Botrimarina mediterranea: one gene and its partner. The protein of the gene in region 1 binds, or shares a complex with, the protein of each later gene. Links are inferred from orthologs where the notes say so. Each region holds a gene or a part of one and is shown on either strand. Other genes may lie near its edges.

Region 1 (10,414 bases):
ACCACGTCGCGCCGGCCCCAGACCTGAGCGACCGCGTCCTGATAGACGAGGGTCCACTCGGAGTCCTCAGCTTCACCAGCGTTTGCCATCACGCTGACGGCGTTCTGGTACTTGCGATCGACCAGCACGTAGTCGGGCCGATCGATCTCTAGCGTGCGGGCGCCGTCGATAGGCCCCGAGGTCTCACTGCGGAAACGCGGAGAGCCGTCCCCAAGCAGGAAGTCGAAGTGTCGATCGATGACTTCCTGCGGGTAGCAAGTACGGAACCGACCATCGAACTGCACCCGCATCTCCGGCGCCAACGCGGCGAGGGCGTATTGGGCCCAGTTGAAAGAGACCAGCAGGTTGCCCGCAGCACGCTGCTCGGACATCCACTGCAGCGCATCGACCGGGTACCAGGACCGATAAACGGGGAAAGCAGCGATCCGTTGTCCAAGGAACAATGCCTGCAAGCCAATCGCGCCGGCAAGCGCCGACGCGATTCCTACACGCATCCACGAGTTGAGGTGCGCCGTGGGCAGTCCTTCCACCGCCCGGTTCCGTAGGCGCCCGGCGATCGACTGGAGGTGAGGCGGCAGCCAGAAACCGCACAGCAAGGCGAAGAAGGCGATGTGACGGAGATGCGAGGCGGCCTGCCAGGCGACCAACGCGAGCACGACCATCTTCACCGCGTCGCGGCGGCGATCCGTGAAGGCATAGGCAGCGATTGAAAGGGCGAGCAGCGAGACGAACGGCCAGAAGACCGGGTTGCCCGGCTGCGGCGCGAGCCATTCGGTAATCTCCGGCCGGGGCTGTCCCAGCGACCCTTTCATCCATAAGTGGAGCCCGTAGCCATAGGGCGTGGCCAGCGTAGCGGCGCCACAAGCGGCGCCCACGCCAAGCAGCCCCATCGCACGGCCGACGCCAGCGGCGCCCAATCGGTACACCAGCTCGATCGCCCTGCCGCCGAGGATTGCTGCTAGCAGCACGAGACCCAGGGCAAACCCACCGTGGGAATTCGCCCACACCACAAACAGCACGGGCAGCCCCATGAGCCAACGCCACTCGATCGGGGAGTTGTCGGACTTGCGACGGGTGTTGGTGAAGTCGGTGCGGCGATATCCCCAAGCGTCAAAGGCCCGCTCGATTACGAAGAGCATGACGGCGCAGCACAAGAAGCTCAGCAACTGGGGACGTAGCGGGAAGAACGCATGCAGGTTGTACGAGACGAGCAAGAACGTCGCCCAGGCAGCGATCGGTCGGACGCCTTGCCGCTGTGCCGCGAGCGACATCAGCAGCAAAATGGCCATCCCCAGCACGACCTTCGCCGCCAGCATCCCGGGCACGCCGAGCGTGCGGAAGCCGTAGGCGAGGGCCAACTCGGCGAGGTTCTCGTGGTTGACCCACGGGTGACCCTCGGCCGTGTACGTGTGGGTCGCGGTGCGGGGAAGCTTGCCGTCGGCAATCCACTCCTCGGCGTAGAGGACATGGCCCCACAGGTCGGGGTCGGCGACGTTGAGCGCCAGCGGTCCCGCGCACGCCACGACCAACAGCGCAATCACCAACCGGCGAAAGACCTGGTAGTCGCGCCGAGCGCCGCCGTCGTCGGCGCTGGACGGCAGGGCGGCGGGGGACGGGGTCATCAAACGGCCTGAACGGAATCGTGGGCCGCGGCGGACCGCCTGCGTACGCCCGAGGCGCACCGCGACTTGAAAGCGTACGACACTCCCAGGCGGCGCACGGTCCCCAAGCGGTAAATCCCGCCAAACGCCAGGCTGCGCAAAGCCCCCAAGCTGGCGAATCGGCGCCGCCCACACGTCCGGAAAGGCGCGGTCGAGAAGCCTTTGTCAGGCGGCGTCAAGTGCAACTGGCGCAATGCTTTGAGGCGCCGGCGTCTTAACGATTCTTTCGCCTTGGCACGCTCAAGGAGGTTCTGATAGTTTCCCCCCTGCCGCGGACGTCGGGGCCCCAACGGATGGGTTGCCCACTACGATCTCCGCCGGCCTAATCGAATGGACGGAACCACCCGGCCCGCCGCTCAGCGACGCACCGGTTATCGAGACAGGAGCTCAACGATGCCGATCACCGAAACCTACACGCGGCTCGACGTCCACATCCGCTGGATGATCCGCCGCGATATGGAACAGGTGCTCCAGATCGAGAAGTCGGCGTTCGAGTTCCCATGGAGCGAGGAAGACTTCGTCGCCTGCCTGCGCCGCCGCAACTGCATCGGCATGGTCGCCGAACGCGGCGACCGCGTGCTGGGCTTCATGATCTATGAACTCCACAAAACGCGCCTCCACCTGCTGAACTTTGCCGTCGCCGCCGACACACGCCGCCGCCATGTCGGCTCGCAGATGGTCGAGAAGCTGATCGCCAAGCTCAGCAGCCAGCGCCGGACGCGTCTGTCGCTCGAAGTGCGTGAGACCAACCTCGACGCGCAGCTCTTCTTCAAGCAAACCGGCTTCCGCGCCACGAGCGTCCTCCGTGACTTCTATGACGACTCGCCGGAAGACGCCTACCTGATGCAGTACTACCACCGCGCCGGCGAGATCGAGTTCCTGCCGGTCGATGGGGCGAATTTGCGGATGGCGGGCTGAGTGGAAGAGGACAGAGGATAGATGGCAGAAGGTAGAGCACCAGGCGTCGCTTGCGCTCTAACATCTATCATCTGCCATCTATCCCCTCACGAGACACCCACGTGTGTCGCTTCCACTGTCGGCAGCTCTACCACCGCGATCGTGTGCCGGTCCGCGCGATAGAGCGCCCCGGGGTTGAGCACCAGCGTGTCGCCCTGCTTGTCGGCCGCGGCGATGTGCGTGTGGCCGTAGCAGACGAGGGCGTAATCGCCCGACTGGATGGCGCTGCGGAACGCGCCGCGGTCGTGGCTGTGTAGCAGCGCGATCCGCACGCCGGCTAGCTCGATATCGCCGAACAGCTCGTGGCACGTCTGGCCCGCCGCCTCGATCGCGCGGCGCAACTCAGCCTGGTCGTAGTCGCAGTTGCCGAACACAAAGTGCGTCGGCCACGGGGCGAACATCTCAACCAGCTCGGCCGACCCGATGTCGCCGCAATGCAGCACGACCTCGACCTCCAGCGACTCAAGCATCCGAATCGCCGGCCGCGTGTGATCGACCGAGCCGTGGGTGTCGCTAACAACGCCAATACGCATAAGAGTCTCTGAATTGAGCCGTCGGCGCTAGCCGCGGGTAGCGAACCGGGCAAGCAAGATTTCAGCGAGAGCATCCAGCCCTTCCGCAACCGCTGAGCAAGACTCTGATTCTACCAAGATCGTACAGATCGGTTCTCCCGCCCCGATCGCCGTCCCCGCGCGAGGGACATCCGCCACGCGACCCGCGCGATGAAGTTCGAGCAATTCGCCAGCGAGCGACTCTCCAACCTGGATCGGCTCCGCAGCGTAAAGGATGCGTTTGCCGACGTGCTTACCGGGTTGTGACTCAGTACCCGGTTCAAGCCCCTCAGCAAAGCACGCCGCATGCGCCGCGACCGCCGAAACGCCGTTCGCTCGTTCGATCACTTCGACCGACGCCGTGTAGCGAGGGTTGATCTCGATTACGCAAAGAAGCTGCTCAAACTGAATGAGATCGACACCGACAACCCCTCGAAGACCGAGCGAACTGCTTAGGCAACGGCCAAGGTTGTCCAAGGTGATCGCGTGAGAAACAGAAGGCGCCAGCGGGCCGATCGACCCTCGGTAATGGAATTCGTTGTCACTATCTCCGACAAGTTGTTCGGACAGTCCAAGCAGCGTTGCGCCTTGGGTATCGGCGACAAACAAGGCAGAGAGACTCTCGCCCTCCTGCAGGTGATCCTGGATATACATTCCGAGATTGACTGCTCGATCGTAGTCGTCTTGGTTGTTGATCCGCCATACGCCCGCCCCGTTACTTTGCCGGTACGATTTGGCCAGTGACGGCCCCCATGGCCAGTAAGTTTTGTAGGATTTACCTGGAGTTGCTCTTATCGTCGCGGGATAGGGAACATCCGCCTTGAAGAGATGGTAGCCGTATTCAGAAGGATCACGGCATCGCCGCAGCGCCTCACCGCTCACACCCCACAGCGGCCTAATCGCCGCCATCTGATCGACAAGGTCCGGGTAGTTCTCCAGCGCCCCCGTGTACATCCACGCATCGACATCCTGCTTCGCAAGCCAATCGACGAAGCCGTGCGGGTAATCCTCGATCTTCGTGATCGGACAAACCCCATCAAGATCGGCGTCGGCAAACAGATCGGCGCCAACCACCTCAAACCCTGCCCGCAGCGCCGACTGCGCCGCGGCGCGGACACTGGCGCCGACGATCGCGAGGCGAGTTGGTCGTTCTGAAGGAACCACGGATGACACGGATATCACGGATGAAAAAAGACAAGCCGCTTCGCTGTCACAACAGATCAAACACGTCACTCGACATCCGTGTCATCCGTGGTTCTAATCCTTCGGGCGCTCATAACTCGGCTTCCCGCGGAACACCGCCGCCGGGTACTTCTCATGGTTGCGGCGCATTTTGGCCCGCACGGTTTGCGAGAGGTCCACGCCCAGCGCGCCCGACATCGCGAAGCAGTAGCCCACCACATCGGCCAGTTCTTCTGCGGCGGCGGCACGCTTTGTTGGGTCGGCGACGACGGCCTGGGCTTCGGCCGGGTCGAGCCACTGAAAGTGCTCCATCAGCTCGGCCGCTTCGATCGCGATCGACATCGCCAGGTTCTTTGGCGAATGATAACGCGACCAGTCGCGCTCGGCGACGAAGTCTTCAACAAGCTGACGGAGTTCGGCGACGGTGGTGGCGTCGTCGCCGCGATCGGCCCTGTTAGCTTCGGTTCGTTCGGTTGGCATTAAGCGGCTTTCGAGGCTGGCGTTACTTGGGCGGGAACCGCCCGAAGATAACGCCGCCGGTAAGCCTCGGCCAAGTGAACGACCGCTTCGAAGAGGAGCCGATCGGCCTCGTCACGGACCGCCTGGGCCGCCCGAGGGGCCAGTCCGGCGACCGTGTCATTCACCGCCGCCAGATGCAGCTCCAAGAGCCGCGGGCCGGTGATGCCCTCGTCGGCGAGGTCATCCGCGAGTCGCGTAAGTTCGTCGCTCCGTGGCGAGCCGGAAACCACCGCCCGCCGCAGAAGGTCGGAGTAAGCGGCGCCCGCGTCGCGATTGAGTCGGAGTGTCGTCACGACGTCGGCGAGCGGCTGATCGGGGAGCATCCGCAACTCCGCCACCAAACGCTGCTGCGACTCGACGAGCCGCCGAGACTGCTCTTCGTCGCGTGCGAGCTGCTGTTGCTCGGCGAGCAACGCCCGCCGCATCTCTCGCAGTCGCTCACGCGCCTCGATTGCCCGCCGCATCCGGCCGGCGAGTTGCGCGGCAGTCGTCTCGGCAAGACAGGCGTACTCATCGGCGCCGGCGTCCCAAGACGCCGCTTCCAGGTCGATCGCCCGCGCAGCGCCAAGAATCGCGACCGGCGTTTCGTCCCCTGCCCCACGCAACGCGCGAGCCAAGACTAAGGCGTCGACGGTTGGGGGCTCATGCAACGCCACCAGCGCGTCGAACGGCTCGCGACGCAGCGCAGCCAGGGCCTCGGCCACCGTCGCCACCAGCACCGGTTCCGCCGCGTCGAACGCCGACGCTACACTCGCCGCCAACGACCGCGCACGACGCACGTCGGCCGCGACGGCGACCAGGCGGAGCGGCGGTTGGTGATCGAGCGGCATCGGCATCGGTCCGGGCGAGACGGAAAGCTCATGGACGCTAGGAAATCGATGAGGGTGGGTCAACGGCGAAGCTCCCGTTCGAGCCGCGCCCGTCAGGTAGCGGAGCCGCCCCGCTAGCAACTCCGCTACCTGACGGGCGCGGCTCAAAGTTTGCTAAACTCCGCCATTGCTCGCTAACCGCTAACGACTAACCGCCAACTGCTTCTATGCGTATCGCTTACCTCGACTGTGCTAGCGGCGTCAGCGGTGATATGACGCTGGGCGCCCTCGTGGACGCCGGCGTTGATCTCGCCGCGATCCAGGCCGGGCTCGACTCGCTCGCCTGGCCCGACAACACGCCCAACTGCCGCCTCATCGCCACACAGGTCAAGAAGCAGGGTTTCCGGGCGACGCAGGTCGTCGTCGAGCACGAGCCCGAGCACGCCCACCGGCACCTGCACCACATCCAGAAGATGATCGACGGCGGGTCGCTCACGCCGCGGGCCCACACGCTAGCGACCGCCATCTTCCGCCGCATCGCCGAGGCCGAGGCGAAGGTCCACGGCTCGACGCTCGAGAAGGTCCACTTCCACGAAGTCGGCGCCATCGACTCGATCGCCGACATTGTCGGCGCCGCAATCGGCTGGGACCTCTTGAACGTGGACGAAGTCCACTGCGCGCCGGTGCCAACTGGCAGCGGCTTCATCCAGATCGCCCACGGCCGCTGCGCAATCCCCGCGCCGGCGACGGCCGAGCTCTTGATGGGCGTGCCCCTCGCCGAGCACCCGCCCACGGGTCCGGTCGTCGGCGAGCTCACGACGCCCACCGGCGCCGCCATCGTCAAAGAGCTCGCCAAGTCGTTCGGTCCGCTGCCGGCGATGACGATCGAGCGCATCGGCTTCGGCGCGGGCCAGAAGGACTTCGATCACCCGAACGTGTTGCGACTTGTTGTCGGCACGAAGAGCGGCGAAGCGGCGCCATCGAGCGACCCCGTATCGACGATCGTCCTGTTGGAAACGAATCTCGACGACTCGTCGGGCGAGGCGATCGGCGACTGCGTCGAACGCCTCTGGGCCGCCGGCGCGCTCGACGTGGCGCTGTCGCCCTTGCAGATGAAGAAGCACCGCCCGGGCGTGTTGCTCACCGTGCAAGCGACGCCCGCCGATGCCGAACGGCTCGCCACCATCGTTTTCCGTCACACCACGGCACTAGGCATGCGTCGCCAAACGGTCGAGCGGATCGTCCTGCCACGGCGGAAGGTGACGGTTACCACTCCCTGGGGCGAGACGTCCGGTGTCGTCGCCACGCTCCCCGGCGGGGCCGGCGAACGATTCACGCCCGAGTACGAGGATTGCAAAGCCCTCGCTGACGGCGCAGGCGTAACGGTCCGTGATGTGAGCCAAGCCGCAAGCGCCGCTTGGGGCGGACAGTAAGACTAAATGATCCACGACGGAACAAAGGAACGAAGGAAGGCCACAGCTCAGGCGGCGATTCCGCTTCTTTGTTCCTTCGTTCCTTTGTGGTGAGCTCTTTATGCCCCTGGCGTTGCTAGCCGCCGATACGCCCTGGCTTCCCGCCGCGATGTTCGCCGCCGGGTGCGCAGCGCTCACCTTTATTCTGCTGCGGATCAATTGGCGCCGGCAGAGCAAACGCACTCGCGGCGGGTCCGGGCCACCGCTCGACGCCCAGCCTCGTCCAACGCACCAGTGGGACGGCTCCCAAAATGACACGGCGGCGAAGTTCGACCGACAACAAGTCGAACTGCACGAATTGGCCCGCGACCTCACCGGCCAGATCGACACCAAGCTTGTTCTGCTGCAACAGCTCCTCGCTCAAAGCGATGAACAGATCAAACGACTCGAGACGCTCTTGCACGAGGCCGAGGTCAAGAAGGGAGGCCAAGGGACGACCGATTGAGCGAAAGCCGGGTCACATGGCGCCTGCCTCACATCGGAGACGGTTAGTGTCGCGGGCCGTTTACCGTAGGTCTTACGAGACTAATCCTCGCAAGCCAACCGTGCCTTCTGCCGGCAGCCCGAGCCACTCAGCGGGGGGCCGATGGTAGAAAGCCGCGTCAACATAGCACGCCCGGCAGGGCTCGAACCTGCGACCTGCGGATTAGAAGTCCGCTGCTCTATCCAGCTGAGCTACGGGCGCGTGACGGGCGTCTAAAGGGTGACGCCGTCGCCATAGCTTAGCACGCCGGCGGCGAGGCCACAGAGTGGGCGGTTTCGTGCGGTCAGCCGGCCTGTTTGCCGACGGCGACATGCCGTTCGACGATCGGCTCGGTGATCTGCACCGCTTTGCGGCCCTTGAAGGCGCCGGGCGACGCGTGGAACTTCTTGCGGCCCTCGACCGACACCACCAGTGGGGCGTGGATGTCTTTCTCGGTTGTGATGATGTCGCCGACTCGCAGGCCCACGAGGTCCGCCGTTGAGATCTGCGAGGTCGCCAGATCGACCGACAGCTCGACGATCGAATGACCCAACCGGTCGCTGATCTGCTGCACCGACTCCGGCGTCGAAGGCTTCTTGCTGTAAGTGACCCAGCTGTTGGCGCTGAGCTTGCCGCCGATCCGCTCGATCGAGTTGAACGGGATGCAGAGGTTCATCATGCCGCGGACGTCGCCGATCGTCAGCTCGAAGCTGATTAGCACGATCACTTCGTTCGGCGGCACGATCTGCACGAGCTGCGGGTTGCTCTCGACGTGATCGATCTCCGGCGAGAGCTCGATCACGTTCATCCACGCGATCTTGATCTCGTTAAGGAAGAGCGACGTCACGCGGCTCGCCAGACGCAGTTCGATCTCGGTGAGCGGCCGCCGCGCGGGGTTCGACGCGTCGGCCGTGCCGCCGAGCAAGCGGTCGATGATCGGGAACAGCAGCGACGGGTTGATGTCGAGGATCAACTGACCTTCGAGCGGCGGGGCGTTGATCAGGTTGAAGCAGGTGGGGTTCTCGAGGCTAAAGACGAACTCGCTGTAGGTGAGTTGGTCGACGCTCGTGAGCTTCACCTCGACGATGGTTCGCAGCAACGCCGAGAGGGCGGCGCCGTAGTTACGGCTGAAACCCTCGTGCATCGTCTGGAGCGCGCGCATCTGCTCTTTGCCGACGCGCTCGGGACGCTTGAAGTCGTAGGTGGTGACCTTCTCGGTCGGCGCCGGCAGCGGCGCGATTGTCGGAACAATCCCCTGGCCGCCGAACGAGACCGGCTGCGAAGACGGCGCGGGCTGGGTAACGGCCGCTTTTGACGCCGCTTTGGACTCCGCCTTCTTCGGCGCAGCCGGGGCCGCCTTGCCGAGCAGGCTCTCGATCTCGTCTTGGCTGAGGACTTCGTCGGACACGGGTCGCTGCGCGACAGAGGCTAGATGATAGAGGCTAGAGGCTAGGCAATTGCCGACAACATTGCACGGTCAGTTGTGCCGCCCCGGCCCGCGCAGCCCTCTCGTAGGCCGTCTGCTAGCAAACCTCTAGCCTCTGATTTGTCCCGTCCCCGTCACCACGTACTTGTACGTCGTCAACTCGTCGACGCCGCAGGGGCCGCGGGCGTGGAACTTGTCGGTGCTGATGCCGATCTCGGCGCCGAGACCGAACTCGCCGCCGTCGTTGAAGCGGGTGCTAGCATTGACGACGACCGCAGCGCTATCCACCGCGGCTGTAAACCGCTGGGCCGAGGCCAGGTCGGTTGTGACGATGGCGTCGGTGTGGTGCGAGCCGTAGCGGTTGATGTGGTCAATCGCCGCTTCGAGCGAATCGACCACTGCGGCGGAGATGATCGGCCCGAGGTACTCGGCGCCGAAGTCTTGCTCGCTCGCCGGCTTCGCGGTTGGCACGAGCTTGCGGACACGCTCGTCGCCGCGGACCTCGACGCCCGCGTCCGTTAGCGCCTTAGCGACCCGGGGCAGCAGCCGCTCGGCGGCGTCGGCGTGCACCAGCAGCGACTCGGCCGCGTTGCAGACGCCGTAACGGTGCGTCTTGCTGTTGAGCGTGATCCGCTCGGCGAACTCCGGGTCGGCCGACGCGTCGAGGTAGACGTGGCAGTTGCCGTCGAAGTGCTTGATGACAGGCATCGTCGCCTCGGCCGCGACGCGGCGGATGAGGCCCTCGCCGCCACGCGGGATCGCCACGTCGATGAAGTCGTTCATCGACAGGAAGTGGCCCACCGCCTCGCGGTCGGTGGTGCTCACTAGCTGCACAGCGTCTTCGGGGAGGCCGATCTCTTGTGCGGCTTGGGCGAGCAGATCGACGATCGCCTGCGACGAATGGATCGCTTCCTTGCCGCCGCGGAGGATGACGGCGTTGCCCGCCTTCACGCAAATCGCCGCGGCGTCGGCGGTGACGTTGGGTCGCGACTCGTAGATGAAAAAAACCACGCCCAGCGGCGCCCGCACCTTGTCGATCCGCAGACCATTGGGCCGCACCGTCGAGTCGATCACCGCGCCGATCGGGTCGCGGAGCGCCGCCACTTCTTCGAGCGCCGCAGCGATCGACTCAATGCGTTCGGGCGTCAGCCGCAGGCGGTCAATCGCGGCGTCGGTGAGGCCGTAGCCCGGCGCCGCGTCGAGGTCGAGCTGGTTCGCTTCGGCGAGCCGCTCTGAGCTGGCGCGGAGCAGTTCGGCCGACCGCAGCAGCCACGCAATCTTCACCTCGCCGAGCACTGTGGCGAGGGCGGCGGAGGCGCGTTTGGCGCGCTGAGCGACGTCACGGCAGTAAGCGGCTAGGTCTTTCACGGCGGG
Region 2 (10,303 bases), 600 kb from region 1 along the record:
TGCAGCGACGAGTCGGCTTGGAACGGCTTCAAGCGATCGACGTGGGCGAGCGACGCCTTTTGCGTCTCGTACAGGTACCCAAGGATCGCCCCCGCTGCCGACAGCGCCAACGCGTCGGCGTGCGACGACGAATCGAATCCAAAGCCTTCGAGTGACTGGGTCCCAAAGTGTTTGCGGAGCGACTCCATCGCCATCTGCACGCCGAAGGACCACGTCGGCCGGCGCGTGATGGCGGCGCGGTCGGACGCCTCGGGCGGCAACAGGGCGTCGCTACCCTCGGCGACGAGACACTCGGCCGGTTCGAGGCGCGACAGTTCGTCGGCGAGGCGGCGTTCGTCGATCGCAGTGGCGGTGAACTCGCCCGTCGAGACTTCGATCCACGCCAAGCCGACAAGCGGCCGGTGATTGCCCTTCGGCGCTTGGCCGTCGAACGCGACGGCGGCGAGGTAATTGCTCGCCTGCGGATCGAGGAGCTGGTCATCAATGACGGTGCCGGCGGAGACGATCCGCGTCACTTCACGACGGACGATCCCTTTTGCCTCGGCAGGGCTCTCCATCTGATCGCACACCGCCGCCCGCCGGCCGCAACGCAGAATCTTCGCCAGATAGGCGTCGAGCTGGTGGTGCGGGAACCCCGCCATCGGCACGGCCTTCGCGCCCTTGTCTTTGTCGCGCGTCGTGACGGTGATGCCCAGCAGCCGCGCCGCTTCCTTCGCGTCCTCGTAGAACAGCTCGTAAAAGTCCCCCATGCGGAACAAGAGCAACGCGTCCCCCGAGACCGCCTTGGCCTCGTGGTACTGCTGCATCATGGGGGAGAGTTGCGACATTGAGGTGTGCGACTTGAGGACTCGGCTGGTGAAGCGAAAAGCTTGGCGCACCAGCCCTCAAGTCTCAAGCCTACTCGCGCAGCGAGCAGGCCTCGCTGCACTCGCGGCGCTGGCGCTGAGGACTCCCCAAGAAGCCCTCGTCCCCCGCCCCTAACCCCTCGTCCCTCCCGCTACTGCACCAACTGCTCTTCTTCGCCCGACGCGTTGAGCTCAATCACGCCAGAGTCTTCGAGGCCGCGGACGATGTCGACAATCTTCTGCTGTACCTCTTCGACCGCGGAGACCTTCACCGCGCCGAGGAACTCCATCTCTTCGCGGAGCATGTCGCCGGCGCGTTGAGAGATGTTGCTGAGGATCTTGTCCTTCAGCTCGGGACTCGCGCCCTTCAGCGCCAGCGCCCACTGCGAGGTCTCGACCGACTTGAGGACCTGCTGGATGTCCTTCTGGCCGAGCTTGCCGATGTCGTCGAAGACGAACATCAGGTGGCGGATCTCTTCCACTAGGTCGGGATCGTCGGTCGCGATGCCGTCGAGCAGCGAACGCTCGGTCGCGCGGTCGATAACGTTGAGCATCGCGGCCACCGCCTCGACGCCGCCGGCGACCTGGAAGCTCTGGCTCATAACGCTCGACATGCGGCGTTCGAGCCCCGACTCAACTTCGCGGACGATCTCGGGATTGGTCTGCCCCATCGTTGCCATCCGGCGTACGACAGCGAGCTGGCGGTCCGGAGGCAAGCCGCCGAGGATCGCCGCACTGAACGACGCCGGCAGGTGCGCCAGGATCAGGGCGATCGTTTGAGGATGCTCATCGACGAGGTAGGTCGCGATGTTCTGTGTATCGACGTTCCGCAAGAAGCCGAACGGCAGCGCTTCGATCGACTGGCGGAGCTTGTCGATGGTGTCGGTGGCTTCATGGCCGAGCGCGCCTTTGACGAGCTTCTTGGCGAACTCGAGGCCGCCGCCGTCGCCATTGACGGGGTTGGTTTCGGCAAACTCACGGATCGCCTCTTCTTGCTCCTCGACGCTGACGCGTTCGAGCCGGGCGATCTCGATCGACACCTGCTCGATCTCGCGCGGTGAGAAGCGCTTCATCACCTCCGACGCCTGCTCCTCGGGCAGGCTCATCAGCACGACGGCGGCCTTGTGCAGGCCGGTGGGGGTGGTGATTGCAGGCACTTGGCAGACCTCGACAAGTCGCGGCGAAAACTCCGGCGCTTCGTCGAGATTGATCGACTAAAACGCCCGCGGCGCCTGAGAGAATCTGCCGGTTAGGCAAAAGGAACCGCTGCTAGCACGGCGATGGTGGTTCCAAGAGGATTCACCACAAAGGAACGAAGGAACAAAGAGATTTTGCTGAAGGCAATCGTGCGCTCTGCTTCCGTCGTTCCTTTGTTCCTTTGTGGTTAACTACTTTGAATCAGATTCACTGCCGGCTTCGGCGGCCCAGCGCGCGGTGACGTTTTGGGTGTGGCGGACTTGGCAGCGGATGCGGGCCGTGACCACGGTGCTGGGGCGGTGCGTGGGGGGCGTCAGCACGGACTCGTCGCCCCAGTAGCGGCACGCCAGGTCCCAGCGCTCTTCGTCCGCGACCCAGCGCCAGCGGAGGCCGTCGTCGTCGCGGTAGGTGCGGCCGTCGCAGAGCACCGCAGCGATCTTGTCGATGGCGACGGCGACCGCCGCCGGGTCGGCGACAACTTCACCGCCGCTGAGGACCAGTTGCTCGGCGGCTGCACTAGCAGCGGCGACAACTTCCGGCGTTGGCGGCTCTCCGACCCGCAGCTGCGTGTAGTCGCGGCAGCAGTCGTAGACCGCCTCGTGGCAAGAGACGCGGATGCCGTACCAGGCGTCGCCGCGCAGGACGTGGAGGTAGCGCGACTCGCTGTGCGGAGACAGTTCGAGGACGCATTCGAGCCCCGCCGCCGCGGCGGCCGCCTGGCCAGCTTGGGCGACGAGGAGCGTCGCTTCGTCGGGGCCCGCAGGGCTCGGTGTTTCAGGAGCGTTCACCCTCCAAGAATACCCGGCCCACAGCGAAGTCCAACGGGCGGGCCGGCTTCGTCTGCCAATCGTCGGCGCCGCGGGTTAGAATGCGGTCTGCCGCGACGCGGCTCCTAGGACCTCACTTTCGGCGGAGAGCAATACCTTGCGACGCATTGGCCTCGTGTCTGGACTTCTCGCATTAGCCCTTTGGTCGAGTGTCGCCGTGGCGCAAGACCCGGTCGACGAGGTGCTTGACGTTCCAACGTCAGAGTCGCAAGAAGCAACCTCCGAAGCCGAGGAACCCGCTGCGGAGACCGAAGAGCCCATGGTGGACGGGGAGGCGGCGACGCCCGAAGAGCCCGTAGAAGACGCCGCCGAAGCCGAAACAGAGATGGCGGAAGAACCCGCGGCGATCGAGCCCGAAGAGCCGGCCCCGCTCGATGAGAGCGAACCCGCGGTTGAGGAAGCCGTCGAAGAACTCGAAGACGAAGCCGCGGATGGCGCGGAGGTCGCCGAAGACGAGGCGATGGAAGACGAGGCGATGGAAGAAGCCGAGGCCGAGGAGCCCGAAGCCGCCGCGACCGATTGGGGCGGGATCATCGAGCGCGCCCCGGCGTTCTTCGCCAAGACGCACCACGCCGTGGTCCACCTGCCGATTGCGCTGTGGGTGTTCGGCGCGTTGTTCGTCGTGATCGGCGTCGTGATTCCGTCGTGGCGGACGCAGATCCCGCTGGCGTGCCTTGTCGGCGGCGCGCTGACGTCGGTGGCGGCGGTCGCCAGCGGCTGGTGGTACGCCGAGTTCGACTACGGCGCGCCGTGGGCGTGGGGCGATGGCTTCGGCGACTGGTCCGAGCACCTCGTGCGGCACCGCTGGTACGGCTTCGGCCTCGCCGCCGCGTCGATCGTGCTGTCGATCATCGCCCTAATCAGCCAAGCGCGGCAGAGCAAGGGACTCGGCGCGTTCTGGCGGTTGGGGCTGATCGGCCTAGCACTGGCCGTCGCCTGGGAAGGCCACCTCGGCGGCGAGATGATCCACGGCGAAGGCTTCATGGAAGAGGCGTTCCAAGAGTGGGTCAGCCCCGCCGCAGAAGAGTGATCTCACAGCTCACGAGTGAACCACAAAGGAACTAAGGAACCAAGGCTGTATCTCCGAAGGCTTCCTTTGTTCACTTCGTTCCTTTGTGGTTCTTATTCTTTTGCGGTTCAGTCCAGTCAAACCATCGCGGCACTGCCATGACCCAACCTTCCAAAGCCTCCTTCATCGCCGGTTGGGTGTTGAGTGTGTTACTCACCGTGTTTCTCTGCGGTCTGAGCGCGTCGGGTAAGTTCATGGACTTCCCTAACAAGGCCGAGATCATGGGAAAGTTCGGCTATCCCGACGACGTGATGAAGTGGATCGGCATGGTCGAGATCGCGGTAACCATCCTGTTCCTCATCCCGCAAACGGCGTTCATCGGCGCCATCTTGCTCACCGCCTACCTCGGCGGCGCGACCGCGACGCACGTGCGTATCGAAGACCCCTTCTACATGCCGATCATCATGGGCGTCGTCGTGTGGATCGCGCTGGGGCTGCGCAAGCCCGATGTCTTCCAGCTCGCCTTCGGCTACGACAAGTGCGTCGCCGATCCGCAAGCGAAAGACGTTTGAGGAAAAATTGCACCACGACGGACACGACGAGCACGACGAACGTTCTCAGGGACAATATCAGTCCGACAAACAAGCCGTCGTGTTCTTCGTGTCCGTCGTGGTGAATCCCTTAAACACAATAGATTAGGCAGCCAGCGCGACGCCCTTCTTCGGCGCGGCGAGGATGTCGCAGTGGTCGACGGCGCAGAGGTCATCTTCGCTGACTTTCCGACCGCGGAAGCCGCCGTCATCGGACACGAGGTGAACGTCGTAGCCCATCGCGACGAGGAAGGCGTGTAGGTCGCGGCGTCGCTCGGAGGGTGAGTGCTTGAAGACCTCGCAGTGGAGGTACGGACGTTTCTTGCGGATGAGGTCGGCGATCGATTCGAGCACTTCCAGGTCGTGACCCTCGGTGTCGGTCTTCACAAACCGCAAGCGGTCGATCCGGTCGGCAAAGTCGCGGTGCAAGAGTTCGTTGAGATTGAGCCCCTGCACTTCGAGCGTCAGCATCCGCCGACGGCGTAGCCACGACTGGTCGGCGGCGTCGCCGCCGTTGCAGAATCCGGGGTCGCCATAGCTGAAAGTGAACGCGCCGTCCTCGGGCGTTGCGGCAGCCATTACGGGGACGATGTTGGCGATCTTGCGATTGAGGTCGGCGTTCGCCTGCAGCGTCGGGAAGACGTAGCGGTTGGGCTCCATTGCGAGCACACACCCCTCAACGCCGGCGGCGATACCCAGCGGCAGGCTGGTGTCGCCGCTGTGTGCGCCGACATCGATACAGAAGTCGCCTGGGCGCACGAACTGTCGGTGCTCGGCGATGAGAGCCGCAGTCACCTCACAGCGATAAGCTTTCGGGTGCAGCCACTGCGCGTAGGAAACGACGCCATCAGGACCAAGGTCCGCGGTGCGGACGTCGTAGCCGTACGTACGCGGGCTCGGTTTCAGTCCGAAGAGGTAAACGAACTCGCGTAACTTCACGGCAGGCGCCTCGCAGCGGGGTCGGGCTTTACGGTGCAAGAGAGGAAGAACCCTACTCTTTCTGCCGTGTTTGGCCCTAGACCGATTCGAGACGCCCGCCCATTGAAGCTAGGCAATCTGGTGAGCGCCGGGAGTTACCAGCCAATCGAGACGCCGACCCCTGGCGCGCCGATCACGACACCACCGCGGCCGCCGTAGTAGCCACCGTAGCGACCGCCGTAATATCCACGACTGTAGCCACGATAGCCGGAGCGATAAGCGCGCGGCCTGTAGTAGGCGCGGCCGCGGGCGTAAGGGGTGTAGTAGCCACGGACGGGACCGCGATAGAAGCCGCGTCGGGCTTGGGCGTCGCCGGCGGTGATGAACAGCATGGCGACAGCGCCGAGGGCGGTGGCGGCGAGGGACAATCCACGTTTGCGGAGCATGTTGCTTCTCCTCTCGATAGCTAGCAGGGATTAGGACGGCCGGCCACTTTCTTCGGTCGGCCAGTTAGCTGTGCGGAGCCGATGCTTGTGCGCACTTGTACGGAGGCAGCGGGACGAATTAGTCGTCGAATCACCACCGACCCTTACCAATGCACGCCGCGTGCCAAACGGGCCGGGCCGCCCCGGTTATCCCCGGGACGGCCCGTGCTAGCCATCGTTATCGAAACGGGCTGATTAACTTCACCAGCCGACAAAGACACCAACCCCCGGAGCGGCGACGCGGACCCGACCAGCGCCGACGCGGACGCCGACAAACGGTGTGTTGACCACCACCGGTCGGCGCCCATACACGGCCGGCGCCCTGCGAATCACGGGACGATAGCGACGGGCTTCAGCCGACTCCGGCAGGGCAAAACCGATCGCTAGGAGAGCCAGGAGGGCGGCTCCAGGGCGTTTGTTAGTCGAGATCATTTGGGAGCCTTGTGGGGTCGTTGCAGGCGGTTAGAGAGCGGTAGCTGGCCTTCCCGTGCCGCGTTGGCACACAGCCGGAAGGTTAGCTTGCATCGATCGTGTACGCGAACAGGAGGTGGTCGATACGCGACCACCCCGACGGCCGGCGTAGCGAATCGCACCCCCTCGTCCACGACAACCCCCTCCGAGGGGTGGTGTCTTGCGAGTCCGCATTACGGGGCTCGCGACGGGGCCGCCAAACTGGCAGGCGATTCTCAACTCTCAGGAGGAGAACGCTGGCATTTGGCCAGAATGACAGGCCGATCTCGGAGCACGAGACTATACCTATCGCCGTAAGATGCCTGCTAGAAAGCACTTACAAGCTTCCACAGGCATTGGCGCCCGACTTGCTTTCTAGCGTTCCGACTGCGTCACCGTTGCGCCGTGATGCGGGCTGTCGAGGCTGTCTTTACCGGGTTGGCGATACGTCTCCACCCGATCGTTCATCCATAAGTCACATCTTCCACCCTAGTCGTGAGGAGTTCGCCGATGGCGACCGCTGCCAAAAAGAAGTCAAAGGTCAAGCTCGAGCCGATGGGCGACAAGGTCGTCGTCGAGCGCGTCGAATCGTCCGACAAGACCGCCGGCGGCATCTTTCTGCCCGACTCGTCGAAGGAAAAGCCCAACCGCGGCAAGATCGTCGCCGTCGGTCCCGGCAAGCTGCTCGATGACGGCAAGCGCGGCCCCCTGCAGGTGAAGGTCGGCGACGAGGTCCTCTTCACGACCTACGCCCCCGAAACCATCGAGATCGACGACGAGGAGTTCCTCCTCATGAGCGAGAGCGACATCCTCGCCGTGGTTGAGTGAGCTCTTTGAGTGATCTCCCCATTTAGCCCCCGTCAATGACGGGGGGCTAAATGCGTCCCCAATACCAACCCGCACACAGGAGTTATCCCATGGCGAAAATGATCGCCTTCGATCAAGAAGCCCGCGACGCGATGCGTCGTGGCGTGCAGAAGCTGGCCCGCGCCGTGAAGGTCACCCTCGGCCCCAAGGGTCGCAACGTCATCCTCCAGAAGTCGTTCGGCTCGCCGACCGTCACCAAGGACGGCGTCTCGGTCGCCAAGGAGATCGAGCTGGAAGACACCTACGAGAACATGGGCGCGCAGATGGTGAAGGAGGTCGCGGCCAAGACCTCCGACATCGCCGGCGACGGCACCACCACCGCCACCGTGCTCGCCGAGGCGATCTTCAACGAGGGCCTCAAGGCCGTCGTCGCCGGCGTCAACCCGGTGCAGATGAAGCAGGGCATCGAGCGGGCGGTTGAGGACATCACCGCCGAACTCAAGAAGATGTCGATCAAGGTCAAGTCGACCCAAGAGATGGCCCAGGTCGGCACCGTCGCTTCGAACGGCGACACCGAGATCGGCGAGATGCTCTCCAAGGCGATGGAGAAGGTCGGCAAGGACGGCGTCATCACCGTCGACGAAGGCAAGTCGCTCGCCACCGAAGTCGAGTGGGTCGAGGGCATGCAGTTCGACCGCGGCTACCTCTCGCCGTACTTCGTCACCGACCAGCAGCTGATGGAGTGCGTCCTCGAGGACTGCTACATCCTGGTCCACGAGAAGAAGATCTCGAGCATCAAGGACCTGATCCCAGTCCTCGAGGCCGTCGTCAACTCGGGCAAGCCGCTCTTGATCGTTGCCGAGGACATCGAGGGCGAGGCGCTCGCGACCCTCGTCATCAACAAACTGCGTGGCACGTTCAACGTCGCCGCGGTGAAGGCCCCGGGCTTCGGCGATCGTCGCAAGGCGATGCTCGAAGACATCGCGATCCTCACCGGCGGCCAGGCGATCTTCGAAGACCTCGGCATCAAGCTCGACTCGATCGGCCTCGCCGAGCTGGGTCGCGCCAAGAAGGTCATCATCTCGAAGGACAACACGACCGTCATCGAGGGCGCCGGCAAGTCGAGCGACATCAAGGGCCGCATCGATCAGATCCGCCGCGAGATCGAGAACACCACCAGCGACTACGACCGTGAGAAGCTCGAAGAGCGGCTCGCGAAGCTGTCGGGCGGCGTGGCGAAGGTCAACGTTGGCGCCGCGACCGAGAGCGAGATGAAGGAGAAGAAGGCCCGCGTCGAAGACGCCCTGCACGCGACGCGTGCGGCCGTCGAAGAGGGCATCCTCCCCGGCGGCGGCGTCGCCCTGGTCCGCTGCTCGGCCAAGGTCAAGCCGACCGGTCTGTCGCATGACCAAGAGGTCGGCTACCAGATCGTCGTCCGCGCTTCGCAGGCGCCTCTCAAGGCGATCGCCACGAACGCCGGCAAGGACGGCGGAGTGGTCTGCGAGAAGGTCGCCGACATGAAGGGTGGCGAAGGCTACAACGCCGCGACCGACAAGTACGAGGACCTCGTGAAGACGGGCGTCATCGACCCGGTAAAGGTGACCCGCACAGCGCTACAAAACGCCGCGAGCGTCGCCACGTTGTTGCTCACGTCCGACGCGCTGATCGCCGAGGCCCCCAAGAAGGGCAAGGGCGGCGCGGCGGCTCCGGGCATGGACGACATGTATTGAGACCGGGCCTGACGGACTCGACAGGGGTCAGGGGTCAGGAGTCAGGCGTCAGGGATCAGCAAACGACGAAGCCGCCGGCGAAAGCCGGCGGCTTTTTTTGTATCCTTCGCTTAGCTTACCCCTGCCTCGCCCTATCACTGGAATAAAGCCATCTTGGATACCACAAGCACAGGTCCAAAGCCCTTTTGCTTTGTGCTGATGCCGTTTAGTTCCGACTTCGATGATGTCTATCATATCGGCATCAAAGAGTCTTGCGAGAAGGCCGGGGCATACTGCGAGCGAGTAGACGAGCAGATATTTCACGAGCGTATCCTTGATCGCATCTACAATCAGATCGCAAAAGCAGACATGATCATTGCCGACATGTCCGGACGAAATGCAAATGTCTTTTACGAGGTAGGGTACGCACATGCCCTCAACAAACCAACCATACTTCTGACAAAAGATGCGGCGGACATCCCCTTTGATCTCAAGCACTTCCCACACATCGTCTATGGAGAACAGCTGACCGTTCTCCGGCAGAACCTTGCGACAAAAATCGCTTGGTTTATTGAGAACCCACTCGCTACAAATCCGAAGCAAACTGTTGAGATCGAGCTTTACCAAGACGGTGTAGATGTATCTTCTGGCAAAGCATCGTGCTCCCCGAAGCCTGGATACTACCCATGGCCCGAGCTAACACTTGCCAATCGATCGTTTCGCACATTCGAGCCTGGTGAACTACGACTAGCAGTAGTCACCCGCTCCGGCGAGTTCCCATATTGCGAATTGCCCACGGGGCAGATGCAGAATATGGATACGTGCCGCATGCCAGATGGTGGCTATTTCCATATGCTGCCCGTATTCGACACCCTCTTCCCTCAAGCCTTTACTTCTTGCGAGTTTGGACTTCGATATAGCAATGACCAGAGCAAAGGTTCAACGTCTATCACACTTCGTGTATTCACTAATTTCGGAACCCGTGACTACGACCTAGCTATTCAGCTTTCGTAGGGTCGCGTTTAAGGGACTTACGTCGATTGCGACTTGGACAAGACTTCGTACGCCCCGCCCCGCCCGTCTAGTGGCCTTGGACACCGCCCTCTCGGAGCGGAGTCAGGAATTCGACTCCCCTACGGGGTACTTCACCCGTCTCCGGAAACTGGGGATTGGTGTAATCGGCAATACAATCGATTCTGAAACCGTTAGTCGGGGTTCAAGTACCTAATCCCCAGCCCGGCACATTCGCATTCCGGCGCTTTCGCCCAGTCGGTGTTACCGCAATGGTCAAATCCTGTCGCCTTCACTCGCAATCCCGCTCAGCGCAGCAGTCAGTTAGCCCCGGCAGGGGCGGCAGCGCGTAGCCAGGGGCGCGAGCCCCTGGGAACCCTCGTCCATCGGACAGAGCCCCGGAGGGGCGACAGCAACTCGACTCGCCACGTTGCTGTCGCCCCTCCGGGGCTTCT

The links.
Region 2: the proteins of fliM (region 1) and fliG are in contact, whole or in part, in a crystal structure (PDB 4QRM), measured with the Thermotoga maritima proteins. The link is inferred for Botrimarina mediterranea from one-to-one orthologs. Residues at the interface, in WP_004081085.1 of Thermotoga maritima: Tyr124, Leu127, Asp128, Ile130, Met131, Gly132, Gly133, Pro134, Glu136, Pro139, Arg141, Thr144, Glu145, Ile146, Glu147, Ser149, Ile150, Lys153; in WP_004082903.1 of Thermotoga maritima: Phe122, Ser125, Glu126, His127, Pro128, Gln129, Thr130, Val133, Glu157, Arg161, Leu164, Leu165, Arg167, Ser169, Glu171, Val172, Glu175, Ile176, Asn179, Lys182.

Annotation. Positions count from the first base shown.
Region 1 is NZ_CP036349.1:502,041-512,454, forward strand. What follows is about bases 6,971-9,945. They hold fliM (flagellar motor switch protein FliM), read right to left. Parts: upstream 9,023-9,945; coding sequence 7,919-9,022; downstream 6,971-7,918. Other genes in these bases: larC (nickel pincer cofactor biosynthesis protein LarC), read left to right, coding at 6,971-7,112; Spa11_RS01955 (hypothetical protein), read left to right, coding at 7,213-7,596; Spa11_RS01970 (glutamate-5-semialdehyde dehydrogenase), read right to left, coding at 9,149-9,945. Outside these bases: Spa11_RS01920 (hypothetical protein), read right to left, coding at 1-1,622; rimI (ribosomal protein S18-alanine N-acetyltransferase), read left to right, coding at 2,055-2,579; Spa11_RS01930 (YfcE family phosphodiesterase), read right to left, coding at 2,666-3,151; Spa11_RS01935 (ATP-grasp domain-containing protein), read right to left, coding at 3,179-4,342; Spa11_RS01940 (nucleotide pyrophosphohydrolase), read right to left, coding at 4,427-4,831; Spa11_RS01945 (hypothetical protein), read right to left, coding at 4,831-5,700; more of larC, read left to right, coding at 5,907-6,970; more of Spa11_RS01970, read right to left, coding at 9,946-10,414. UniProt on the Bacillus subtilis protein: One of the proteins that forms a switch complex that is proposed to be located at the base of the basal body.
Region 2 is NZ_CP036349.1:1,106,104-1,116,406, reverse strand. The notes cover bases 1-2,864. They hold fliG (flagellar motor switch protein FliG), read right to left. Parts: upstream 2,003-2,864; coding sequence 998-2,002; downstream 1-997. Other genes in these bases: Spa11_RS04405 (hypothetical protein), read right to left, coding at 2,234-2,830; mutS (DNA mismatch repair protein MutS), read right to left, coding at 1-827. Outside these bases: Spa11_RS04400 (hypothetical protein), read left to right, coding at 3,027-3,899; Spa11_RS04395 (DoxX family protein), read left to right, coding at 4,037-4,450; Spa11_RS04390 (FkbM family methyltransferase), read right to left, coding at 4,574-5,407; Spa11_RS04385 (hypothetical protein), read right to left, coding at 5,542-5,832; Spa11_RS04380 (hypothetical protein), read right to left, coding at 6,073-6,303; Spa11_RS04375 (co-chaperone GroES), read left to right, coding at 6,832-7,149; groL (chaperonin GroEL), read left to right, coding at 7,239-8,858; Spa11_RS04365 (nucleoside 2-deoxyribosyltransferase), read left to right, coding at 9,012-9,851. UniProt on the Bacillus subtilis protein: One of the proteins that forms a switch complex that is proposed to be located at the base of the basal body.